DNA from 3 places in the Xanthomonas sp. NCPPB 2933 genome. Region 3 is predicted to be linked to each of the others. Evidence: predicted binding sites of a transcription regulator. Region 3 holds the regulator's gene; each other region holds the start of a gene.
The links. The regulator FliA, encoded in region 3, starts transcription of late flagellar genes. The targets are predictions, from matches to a motif close to TAAAGTTTNNCNNNCNNNGGCCGATAA.
Positions count from the first base shown of each region.

Region 1: AC1PLU_RS02375 (GGDEF domain-containing protein) is a predicted target of FliA. The motif match lies at 2,153-2,179, and genes of this name have one in related genera.
Region 2: AC1PLU_RS03660 (GGDEF domain-containing protein) is a predicted target of FliA. The motif match lies at 1,347-1,373, and genes of this name have one in related genera.

Region 1 is NZ_CM161518.1:552,709-556,854, forward strand. Features, by position in the region: gene AC1PLU_RS02370 (glycoside hydrolase family 10-like protein) at 1-377, shown strand, start outside; gene AC1PLU_RS02375 (GGDEF domain-containing protein) at 489-2,117, opposite strand; gene glgA (glycogen synthase GlgA) at 2,604-4,146, shown strand, end outside.
Region 2 is NZ_CM161518.1:852,582-856,727, forward strand. Features, by position in the region: gene AC1PLU_RS03655 (SulP family inorganic anion transporter) at 1-1,227, shown strand, start outside; gene AC1PLU_RS03660 (GGDEF domain-containing protein) at 1,492-2,475, shown strand; gene AC1PLU_RS03665 (M28 family metallopeptidase) at 2,654-4,146, shown strand, end outside.
Region 3 is NZ_CM161518.1:2,947,086-2,951,231, reverse strand. Features, by position in the region: gene AC1PLU_RS12040 (chemotaxis protein CheA) at 1-72, opposite strand, end outside; gene AC1PLU_RS12035 (protein phosphatase CheZ) at 75-701, opposite strand; gene cheY (chemotaxis response regulator CheY) at 701-1,093, opposite strand; gene AC1PLU_RS12025 (RNA polymerase sigma factor FliA) at 1,129-1,902, opposite strand; gene AC1PLU_RS12020 (MinD/ParA family protein) at 1,899-2,783, opposite strand; gene flhF (flagellar biosynthesis GTPase FlhF) at 2,770-4,146, opposite strand, start outside.

The DNA.
Region 1 (4,146 bases), 2.4 Mb from region 3:
CATTCGATACCAGTTACGCCGATACCCGCCGTTGGGTTCGCGAAGAACTCGTGGACTACATCGTGCCGCAGATCTACTGGCCGCTGGCACGCCAGGCGGTGCGCTACGACACCATCGCACGCTGGTGGGCGGACACCGTGCGCGGTCGGCGCGTGCAACTCTATATCGGCATGGCGTTGTACAAGGTCGGCACTGCCAACGCACTGGAGCCGGATTGGACAGTGGACGGCGGTGTGCCCGAGATCGCCCGCCAGCTGGACGTGAATGCATTGCTGCCTGAGGTTGGCGGCTGCATGTTGTTTCGCCAAGGATTTCTCGCTGCGGCCCAGACGCAGCAGGTGGTGGACTATCTCAGGCTGCGTTGGCAGAGCTCTTGAAGCGATTGGCAAGATGCCTGTCCAGCCAATGAGGCGACGGAGGGCGCTGACTCTGCTTGCCCCACGCAGGCGTCGGGTCCGGTGCGGGGACGCACCTGTCGGCACGTGCCGCTAATCCGCGCTGATCACCCGGTTCTTGCCGGCCGACTTGGCGTCGTACATGGCGCGGTCGGCCCGGCGGATCACATCGTCCTGGGATTCGTCGAGATGGCGCAATGCCACGCCGCCGCTGAAGCTGATGAACACGCGCACGTCGTCGTGCAGCAACGAGCGTTGTGCCAGCGCGCGCTGCAGGCGGATCACCGCTGCGCTGGCTTCGAAGATGGTGGAGTCCGGCAACAGCAGCACGAATTCTTCGCCGCCGAAGCGGGCGATGGCGTCGGTGGTGCGCAGCACGGCCTTGGCCACGTCCACGGTGTGGCGCAGCGCGGCGTCGCCGCCGGCATGGCCGTGGGTCTCGTTGAGGCGACGGAAGTCGTCCAGGTCCAGCATCGCCACGCATAGCGGCTGCCCGCTGCGCTGGGTGCGTGCGGCTTCGCGCTGGAACAGTTCTTCGAAACCGCGCCGGTTGAGCGCGCCGGTGAGCTGGTCTTCGCGCACCAGGCCGGCCACGTCCTTGAGTTCCTGTTCGAGCGAGGCGATGCGCTGCTCGGAATCTTCGACCTGGCGGCGGGCCGAGAGCAGTTCGTCGCGTGCGGCCAGTGCCTGCGCCTGCACCCCGGCGGTGTCCTGCAGCAGGTCCTGCAACAGGCGATTGAGGTCCGGAATGCCGCGTGCGTCGCCGATCGCCTGCGAATAACCGGCAACGCGATCATGGTATTCGCCGGTGCTGGTGGCCATGCCGTCCAGCCGGTCGACGAAGGACACCATCATCTCGCGCATGGCGGTCTTGGAGTCGGCGATGCCTTGCTTGAGCAGGCCTTGCTTGTAGATGACCTCGCGCAAGGTGCCGCGCGCCTGTTCGATCGAGCCGACGTCCAGCGGGCCGGAAATCAGTTGCCGCACCACCGAGATCTGGCCTTGCAGCCAGCTGCGGTCGTCGAGCAGTTCGCCCACGTTCTCCAGCAACAGGTCGAACAGGCCGAGCAACAGGTTCTGTTGCTCGCTGGCATCTTCGGCGCGCAGGCCGATCTGGTGGCTCAGCTCGCGCAGCCGCTGTTCCAGCGTGATCAGCTCATGCCCCGGGCGCCAGTGGCGCAGCGCCGAGGCCAGCGTCTGCGCCTCTTCGGCCAGCTCGGGGCTGCGTTGCAGCAGCGTGGCCAGCGCGTTGCCCAAGGCATGCCGCAACAGATCGCGCAGCTGCTCGGCCTCGGTGCGGCCTTCGGCCAGCGAATCGCCGGTGTCGACGGTGCGGATGTACTTGTCGATCAACTGGCGCAGGCCGCGGCCGTAGCCAGGCCAGTCGCCGGCCGCGTAGGCCGCGCTCAGGCGCACGCCCATGTCGCCGAGTTCGCCGTGCAGGCTGGCGATGCCTTCGGCAAACGACAGCAACAGGGCTTCTGGATGCGACGCATGCGAGAACAGGCGTATCAGCAAGGCAGTGGCGGCGGCAGGATCGTGCGCGCCGGATTTGGTCTTGGCCGGCACCAATTGATGCGCCGCCAGGCCTTGCCCGCCGCGCTCGCCGCTCAGCACTGCCGGCAAGGCCGCAGCCGGGCGCGCGCTGTCCGCCCCACCCCAGGGCAACAGGCGGCGCAGCCCGCCACGCGGGCGGCTTGGGAGTTCAGGCTGGTCTGCCATGCGCCAGGGTCTCAAAGTCGTAGTGCTATCGCTCGTTATCGGCGCGCAGGCGGGTGGCTTAAGCGGGCCAGACAGGAGTCTGCATGACCAGCATGCGCGCATCGGCCGGGCAGGGGCGCGACCCGTGCTGCGCGCGTGCGCATGAACAAGTCATACAAGTGACGGCGGGCGCCGCCGAAAGATCGCGCCTGCGGTGCATTGCAGTGCTGGTGCACCGATAGAGGCACGTCAGTGCCCTGCAATGTGCGGCTTATGCCTGCGTGCATGCGCAACCATGCGCAACGGAATGTCGGTTGTCGCAGAAAAGTCAGCACGTATTCACGCATTTTTTATTTGGTCGGGGTGTAGATTCATCCCCAAGGACAACGTGGAGTACGCGCGTCATCCCCGCTCCTCATTCGCAGCAGGTCGCCTGGCCGTAGTGGCAGACGATGGTTTCCGCTTCGCTGTTTTTCCGTCTCCACCCACTTTACGACGGACGTTTAGATGGTTGCCATGATGCCGCTGCACGCTACTACCGCACGCTTAGAGCGAAGCACGATGATCCCTACTCTGAAGAAGAGCGGGCGACCGCGCGATGCACGCGGGCGTTTCATCCGGCACCACGAGCGCCTGCCGGTCTCGTTGGCCGACACGCGTGGTGCGCTGTTCGTGGTGTCGGAGATGGCGGACTTCATCAAGGCCGGCGGTCTGGGCGATGTGGCCGCGGCGCTGCCACGCGCGCTGCGCCACCGTTACGACGTGCGGGTGTTGATCCCCGGCTACCGCGCGGTGCTGGCACGCGCCGGCAAGGTGGAGATCGTCGGCCGGGTGTTGGCGCATGCTGCGCTGCCGGCCTGCGACATCGGCCGCATCGTGCAGTCCGATGGCCTGCCGATCTACATCCTGTTGTCCAAGGAACTGTTCGAACGCGACGGCTCACCGTATGTGAGCACCAGTGGTTCGGAGTTCGAAGACAACGCGATCCGCTTCGCTACCTTGTCGCATGCCGCCGCGCAGATTGCCGCCGGCCATGCGGGATTGGGTTGGAAGCCGCGCCTGCTGCACTTGAACGACTGGCCGTGCGCGTTGGCGGCAGCCTATGTGCGTTGGTCCGGCGGCACCACGCCGTGCCTGCTGACCATCCATAACCTGGCCTATCAGGGTCTGGTGCCGTATTCGATGGCAGCCGCGCTGGGTATCCCCGCCGAGCGGGTGGCCGAGCTGGAGTTCTACGGGCAGATGTCGTTCCTGCGCGGCGGCATCGTGCATGCCGACCACGTCAACACGGTCAGCGTCAGCTATGCCCAGCAGATCACCGGCCCGGCACAGGGCTGCGGGCTGGATCGCCTGCTGGCCGGCCGCGCAGCCAAGGGCGCACTCACCGGTATCGTCAACGGCATCGACGCCAGCTGGGATCCGCGTACCGACGCACATCTGGACGCGCATTTCAGCGTGAATCATTGGCAGGGCCGTCAGGCCAACGCCGCGCAGGTGCGCAAGGCCTTCGGGCTGCGTGAAAGCACCGGTCCGTTGTTTGCGGTGGTCTCGCGGCTGGTGCATCAGAAAGGTCTGGACCTGATCTGCGAGGTCGCCCCGCAGATCGTGGCGGCCGGCGGCCAGATCGCGGTGATCGGCGGCGGCGAGCCGGAGATCGAGCAGCAGGTTGCAGAGCTGACCCGGCGTTATCCCGGCCAGGTCGGTGCCTTTATCGGTTTCGAAGAGGGCCTGGCGCGGCGCATGTTCGCCGGTGCCGACTTTTTGCTGATGCCCTCGCGCTTCGAGCCCTGCGGGCTGAGCCAGATGTACGCGCAGCGCTTCGGCTGCCTGCCGATCGCGCACGCCACCGGTGGCCTGATCGACACGGTGGATGACGGTGTCACCGGCTTCCTGTTCCAGCAGGCCAGTGTGGAGGCCTTGCGCCGCTGCCTGGAGCGCGCCTTCCGCACCTTCCGCCTGCCCAGCCTGCTGTCGGCGATGCGCCGTGCGGCGATGCTGCGCCCCAGCGGTTGGGATGTGGCGGGCAAGAAGTACCTCTCCCTCTACGAAC
Region 2 (4,146 bases), 2.1 Mb from region 3:
GGGTTGCCGTATCTGCTGGCGGCCGGGCTGCTCGCCGGTGCGGTGCAGATCCTGTTCGGCTTGCTGCGGCTGGGCGTGCTGATGCGCTTTGTCAGCAGCTCGGTGCGCACCGGTTTCGTCAATGCGTTGGCGGTGCTGATCTTCGCCGCGCAGCTGCCGCATCTGCATGGCGCCAACCCGACTACCTGGGTGATGTTGGGCGTGGGCCTGGCGATCATCTACGGCCTGCCGCGGCTGCGCCTACCGGGTGTCTCGGCGATTCCCTCGCCGTTGCTGTGCATCCTGCTGCTGACCGTTGCAAGCACGGCCTTGCATCTGCCGCTGAAGACCGTGGCCGATCTGGGCAAGCTGCCGAACGCGCTGCCGTTCCTGCAATGGCCGTCGGTGCCGTTGACGCTGGAAACCTTGCGCATCATCGCCTTGCCGGCGTTGGCCATCGCCATGGTGGGCCTGCTCGAATCGCTAATGACCGCGCGCGTAGTCGACGAACTCACCGACACACCCAGCGACAAGAACCGCGAATGCACCGGGCTGGGCATCGCCAATGCGGCCGCCAGCCTGTTCGGCGGCATTGCCGGCTGCGGCATGATCGGGCAGACCGTGGGCAATGTGAAATACGGCGGGCGTGGGCGCTTGTCGACGTTGTTTGCCGGCGTGTTTCTGCTGATCCTGATGGTGGCGCTCAAGCCGTGGGTCTCGCAGGTGCCGGTAGTGGCGTTGGTGGCGATCATGGTGATGGTCTCGGCGGAGACCTTCGATTGGCGCTCGTTGCGCACCGTGGTGACCCATCCGCGCACCTCCAGCGTGGTGATGCTGGCCACCGTGGCGGTGACCTTGCTCACCCATAACCTCGCTGCGGGTGTAGCCGTGGGCGTGGTGTTGAGCGGGGTGTTCTTCACCTTCAAGGTGGCCGGGCTGCTGCAGATCGCCCATAGCGACGCCGATGGCGTGCGCACCTACAGCGTGCGCGGGCAGGTGTTCTTCGCCTCGGCCGACGTGTTTATCGATGCCTTCGACGCACGCCAGGTCCCCGGCCGCACGGTGCTGATCGATGTGAGCCGCGCGCATTTCTGGGATATCACCGCAGTGGCGGCGCTGGACAAGGTGGTGCAGCGGCTGCGTCACCATGGCCTGGAGGTGCAGGTCACAGGCTTGAACGCCAGCAGCCGGCGGCTGATGCAGGCGCACGCGCTGGGCGAAGACGCGCTGGAATCTTCGCTGCCCTGAGCACGGCAGGGCGGGTGGGCGCATTCGGCCTGGCTGCACATGGCCGACACGCAGGCGGCCGACATGCACCCGGCTCCCGGGCTGGCTGGCCGCAGGCTGAGCGTGGCCGGGCAGCGACCTCAAGTTCGCCTGAATAGCGCCGATGAACCGACATCAAAGATTGCCGGTGATCGTCGTGATGCCAGTGCGTTCCAGCCCGAGATGTCTGCCTGCGTGCCGCCAGCGGTGCTGCGGGCGGGCGTCCGTGCACGGGATGGCGCGGCGATGACCAACGAACCGTTGCTGGAACGGATGGTGGACCTGACCGCCATTCGCGACGCCGATCCGCTCGATCTGAGCCTGCTGCGCACCGTGCGCGAGGTCTGTGCAGCTGAAGAACTCTCGCTGCTGCGCATCGCGCCGGATGGCCGCACCATGGCCGAAACCCGGCTGCGCGAGGACGGCCGGCTGTCGTTGACGGTGGCCGAGATCCGCGACGCGCAACTGCGTGCGCAGCTCGCCGACGCACGCGGGGCGGGCGATGTGGTGCAGCTGGAGGAAGACGGCCGTGCACTGCTGGTCTACCCGATGATGGAAGCGCGCGGCATCCGCACGTGCCTGCGCGTGGGTGGTTCGCGCGTTCCCGGCACCGCCGAGCAGGCGATGCTGCAGGGCTTTGCGCGTTTTTTCCAGAATTACCGCAGCCTGCTCGACGATGCCCAGCGCGACGCGCTGACCGGGCTGCGTAACCGCAAGACCTTCGACGATGTGATCCTGCGCTTGTTCGCAGGCGCTGCGGCGGATGCGTCGGCAGGCGAAAGCGTGTGGCTGGGGATCGTGGACATTGATCACTTCAAGCGCGTCAACGACAGCTTCGGCCATCTGTACGGTGACGAGGTGTTGCTGCTGGTTGCCCAGCTGATGCAGCGCGCGTTCCGTCAGGACGACCTGCTGTTCCGCTTTGGCGGCGAGGAGTTCGTGATCGTGCTGCGCGGGGTGGATCGCGATACGGCGGTGAGCCTGTTCGAGCGCTTCCGGCTGGCAGTGGCCGAGTACGCCTTCCCGCAAGTGGGCAAGGTCACGCTCAGCACCGGCATCGTCGAATTGACCCATGGCCGCTTGATCAGCCAGATGATGGACGAGGCCGACAAGGCGCTGTACTGGGCCAAGCAGCACGGCCGCAACCGTGCCGAGGTCTACGCAGAGTTGGTCGCCAGCGGGCAGATGCAGCATCTCACCCAGCAGGTGGGCAGCGTCGATCTGTTCTGAGTTGCGTCGTCCATGGGCGGCAACCCAGTAAATACCGCGCGGCGTGATGCAGCCGCACTGCCGATGCACACACCCGGTCAAACGCCGCAGTGGCTACACTCCAGGGCTGTCTGGACAACACCTGGGTGCTGCAGTGAAGCGAGCTGTGATGAAGCAAGTTGTGACGAAGCGAGCCGTGATCGAGCGACTTGCGATGGGAATGCTGGCCATGGCGGTCTCGACTGCAGTCATGGCGGCCACGCCCACCTTTGATGGCGCGCGCATCTCGCGCGACGTCAAGGAACTGGCCTCCGATGCCTACGAAGGCCGCGGCCCGGCTACCGCCGGCGAAGAAAAGACCATCGCCTACCTGAGCAAGCAGTTTGCTGCCGCCGGCCTGCAGCCGGGCGGTGATCTCGCCAACGGCAAGCGCGCGTGGACCCAGGCGGTGCCGCTGCGGCGCGCCGATATCGTTGGCGCACCGACTATTGCTTTGCAGAATGCCGGCAAGCCGCAAACCCTGACCCAGGGCAAGCAGATCGCCATCCGCGCTGCGCTGGATGGTTCGTCCACCGTCGACATCGCCAACGCACCGCTGGTGTTCGTCGGCTACGGGGTCAAGGCGCCGGAGCGCGACTGGGACGACTTCAAGGGCGTGGATCTGAAGGGCAAGATCGCGGTGGTGCTGATCAACGACCCGGATTTCGAAACCGGCAAGGGCGCCTTCGACGGTGCCGGCATGACCTACTACGGCCGCTGGACCTACAAGTACGAAGAAGGCGCGCGCCAGGGCGCACTCGGCGTGCTGGTGGTGCACGAAACCGCGCCGGCCTCTTACGGCTGGGACACGGTGGCCAGCTCCAACACCAACACCATGTTCGATGTAGTGCGCGACAACCCGCGCAGCGCCCATCCCACCCTGGAAGGCTGGATCCAGCGCGATCTGGCCAGCGAGTTGTTCAAGCATGCCGGGCTGGATTTCGACGCCTTGAAGAAGCAGGCGCAGACGCGCGGCTTCAAGCCGGTCGAGCTCAAGGGCCAGAGCCTGAGCGCCAGCTACCAGGTCAAGTCCGACGTGATCACCTCGCACAACGTGGTCGCGCGCCTGGAAGGCAGCAAACGCCCCGACGAGACGCTGATCTACAGCGCGCATTGGGACCACATCGGCGTGGGCAAGCCGGACGCACGCGGCGACACCATCTTCAACGGTGCGCTGGATAACGCCAGCGGCACTGCGGCGTTGCTGGAACTGGCACGCGGTTTTGCCGCGGGGCCCAAGCCGGAGCGCTCGGTGGTATTTCTGGCGGTGACCGCCGAAGAAAAGGGCTTGCTGGGCTCGGAGTTCTACGCATCCAAGCCGTTGTACCCGCTGGACACCACGGTGGCGGTGATCAACATGGACGGCATGAACCCGTTCGTGCCCGCGCGCGATTTCGGCATCTACGGCACCGCCAAGCTGGAATTGCTCGACCAGCTCAAGAGCGTCGCCGGCCAGTGGAAGCTGCGCTACACGCCCGATCCCAAGCCGCAGGCGGGGTATTTCTTCCGCTCGGATCATTTCTCCTTCGCCAAGCGCGGCGTGCCGGCGCTGTCGTACGCCTCCGGGCAGGATTGGGAAGTGGGCGGCGTGGCCGCAGGCAAGGCCGCCTCCGACGACTACACCGCCAAGCGCTATCACCAGCAGGGCGACGA
Region 3 (4,146 bases):
GCCGAGGCGATCCAGGATTTCCTGGGCCTCGACGATGAAATCGGCAGCAATATCGTCTGGAACAGCACTCATGGTTACAACCCCAATCCGGACAGCAGGTCATCGGCGTCGTCTTGCGACACCGCGTGACGGTCCAGGCCCTTGACTGCAGGACCGGCAAGACCGCCGTCGTCTTTCTTCGGCTCGGTGCTCTTGGGCGGCAGGCCCAGCGCACCGAAGCCTTCGTGCACGCGCCGCACGATGCCGGCCACGCGACGGATGATCTGCCCGCTCAGGTCCTGGTAGCTCTGCGCCAGCGACAGTTCGGTCAGGTTGTGGCGCATCTTGTCCATCAGCGCGCCCTGGTCCTGATTCAGACCGCCGTCGCGCAGCTGGTTGGCCAGCTCACGGCATTCTTCGACCAGATCCAGCGTGCGATGGCTGGCCTTTTCGGTCATTTCCACCACGTGGTCCAGGCGCGAACACGCATCGTCCAGCTCGCCGGCTTCTTCGGGCACGGTGGGCAGTTCGCCCAGCGCCTGACCGAGTTCGCGTGCGAGCCGGCTCAGGCCCTGCATCATCGGACGGGTACGCAAGGCGGCGAGGTGATCGACCTCGCGCTTCCAGGCGGCTTCGTCACCGCTTTCCAGTGCATCGAGCGCGCCCTGCAGGCGGTCGATCAAGGCAGCGCGTTCGGCATTGGTTTCCACGGTGGCGTTCATCAGGCGGTCGCCGCCAGACGTTCGAACACCTTGCCCAGCTTTTCTTCCAGCGTCTGCGCGGTGAACGGCTTGATGATGTAGCCATTCACGCCGCACTGGGCCGCTTCGATGATCTGCTCGCGCTTGGCTTCGGCGGTCACCATCATCACCGGCAGGTGCTTGAGCTTGGCGTCGGCGCGGATGTTGCGCAGCAGGTCGATGCCGGTCATGCCGGGCATGTTCCAGTCGGTGACCACGAAATCGAACGGGCCGGCCCGCAATGCAGCCAATGCGCTGTTGCCGTCTTCGGCCTCTGCGGTATTGGTGAAGCCAAGATCGCCCAACAGATTCTTGACGATACGTCGCATCGTCGAGAAGTCGTCCACGATCAAAATCCGCATGTTCTTGTTCACATCAAGCTCCTAACACTAAAAAATACGCGAAAAAATCATTCGTCAATTTCGACACCGGCATCGGCCAGTTCGAAGACCTTGAGGCGGCCGCGCAGACGCACCACGGCCTGGCCGTGGATCTGGCAGACGCGCGATTCGCTGACACCGAGCACGGCGCCGATTTCCTTCAGGTTCAATTCCTGTTCGTAGTACAGCGACAGCACCAGCTGCTCGCGCTCGGGCAACTGGCCGATGGCCTTGCCCAGCTCGCGGCCGAACTCGCCACGCTCCATCATCTGCTGCGGGTTGGGGCCACCCTTGGCGGTGGTGTCCAGCTCGCCGTGATCTTCGATGCGCGATTCCAGGCTCAGCACCTGGCCGCGCGCGGCGTCTTCCATCAGACGCAGGTAATCGGGCAACGGCATTTCCATCGCGGCGGCCACTTCGGTGGCGGCGGCGGCGCGGCCGGTGTTCTGTTCGATCTTGCGTACTGCAGCAGCAGCGTCGCGGGCACGGCGGTGTACCGAACGCGGCACCCAGTCGCCACGCCGGATCTCGTCGATCATCGAGCCGCGGATACGGATCGAGGCATAGGTTTCGAACGAGGCGCCCTGCTCGGAGTCATAACTGCGCGAGGCTTCGATCAGGCCGATCATGCCGGCCTGGATCAGGTCGTCCACTTCCACGCTCGCCGGCAGGCGCGCGGCCAGATGGTGGGCGATGCGGCGCACCAGGTCTGCGTGCTGGGTGACGATGTCGTTGGCGTTGTTGCGTTGCACTGCACGGTACTGCGCGGTGGCCGTCGTTGCGGTTGCGGTAGCGGTGCTCATGCGGCGACCCCCCGTTGGATGATGCGTTCGACAAAGAACTCGACGTTGCCGCGTGGCACGGTGGGGGCCTGCCAGCGCGAGGTACGCCGCGCGATTTCTGCGATGGCCAGCGCCGAGGGGCTGGCGGGGTAGGCCTTGATGACCGGTTGCTGGCGCTGTACCGACAAACGCAACCAGTCGTCCTGCGGCACGTGGCCGAGGTAGTTCAGCGACACGTCGCCGAGGAATTTTTCGCAGACCCGCGACAGCTTGTCGTACAGCAAGCGGCCTTCGTTGGGGTCGCGCACCATGTTGGCGATGATCTGCAGACGGTCCACGCCGCGTTCGCGCGAGAGCACCTTGATCAGCGCGTAGGCGTCGGTGATCGAGGCCGGTTCGTCGCAGACCACCACCACGGTGTCCTGGGCGGCCTGGCAGAAGGTCAGCACGCTGTCGGTGATGCCGGCGGCGGTGTCGATGACCATCACGTCTAGGTCGCGTTCCAGTTCGGAGAACACATTGACCAGGCCGATGTGCTGGGCCGGGGCCAGTTCGGCCATGTGGCGGCGACCGGAGGCGGCCGGAACCACCAGCACGCCGCCCGGGCCTTCGATGATCACTTCGTCCAGCGTGCAGCGGCCAGCGATCAGGTCGGCCAGGGTGTACTTGGGCGACAGGCCCAAGACCACGTCCAGGTTGGCCAGGCCAAGATCGGCGTCGAGCAGCAGGGTGCGCTTGCCCATCTCGGCGAGGGCCACGGCCAGGTTGGCGGAAATGTTGGTTTTCCCCACGCCGCCCTTGCCACCGGTCACGGCAATGGTGCGCACCGGGCCCAAGGGCTCGGGACGGGTCGCCGTCAGGGGGAAGGCGTTGGTCAGCTTGGCGTATTCACGCGACTGCATGGTTGTGCTCCGGAGTACAGGGCTTATCGGCAGCGCGCCGCAAATCTTCAAGGCGAAGAACGAGACTGGCGGCATTGGCGCGGTGCAGGTCGTCGGGGACCCGCTGTCCGTCAGTCACCCAGGTGATGGGCATTTGGTGGTCGACCACCACCGACAAGGCACTGCCGAAGCGGCCGGTCTCGTCGAGTTTGGTCAGCACCACGCCTTGGGGCTTGGCGTGGGCGAAGCGGCGTACGACCTCGTCGAGGTCGGAAAAATGGGCGTTGGCCGGCAGTACCAGCAGCGAGGTGACCTGGTGCGCGGCGCGCAGCCAGTTCAGCTGCGCGGCCAGGGCGCGGTCGCGCTGGCCCATGCCGGCGGTGTCGATCAACACCAGCTTGTAGTCGCGCAGGCGCTCGAGCAGTTCCAGCAGGCTCTCGGCGCTGTCGGCCTCGTGCACCGCGATGCCGAGCTGACGGCCGTAGCTGTGCAGCTGCTCGCGGCCGCCGACGCGCTGGGTGTCGGTGGTGACCAGGGCCACGTCGCGCGGGGCGTGCTGGGCGGCGAAGCGCTGGGCGAGCTTGGCGATGGTGGTGGTCTTGCCGGCACCGGTCGGGCCGACCAGGGCGATCACGCCGCCGCGTTCCAGCGGGTCGACCGGGGCCACCGGCAGACGCTTGGACAGCAGGCCCAGCATCAGCCCGCGGCCGCGGTGCAATTCGGTATCGGCGGGAATCTGCAGGGCCACATCGCGGATCAGACCGGCGTCGAAGCCGTAGTCGTCCATCAGCTCCAGGGCCTGCGCACGCACCGGGGAGCCACGCAGGCGCTCGTCGGTGAGGCGGTTCATTTCGCGCTCGATCATCTGACGCATCAGCGCCAGCTCACCGCGCAGCTGCTTGAGTTCTTCGTCGTTCTGCGGCACCGGGGCGGCGGCAACCGGCACGGCGGCCAGGGCGACCGGGGCGGCCACCAGCGGCGGCAATGCGGCCGGCGGCAGGATCTGCGGCAGCGCGTCGTCCATGTCGAAGCCGTCGTCGTCCTGCTCGTCGTCGTCCTGCCCGTAAGAGGCGTGGGTGGCGAGCGCGGCGGCCATGATCGGCGTGCGTGCCTGCACCGGGGCAGCGTGCACCGGAGCCTGCACCGGTGCGGTGGTCAGGAAGTCGGCGAACAGCTGTTCCGGCACTGCCGACAGCGCATGTTCCTGGCGCGGTGCGGCGGCAACTGCAACGGCGTGGGCCAATGCTTGAGCGGCGGCAGACGGGGCGGCGGCAGTCCGCACCGGTGCGGCGACCGGCGCCGAGCGCGGCACGTTGACCGGCTGGCGCAGCGCCATCGCGGCGATCATGTCGTCTGCGGCGCTGGCAACACGCTGACGCTGGCT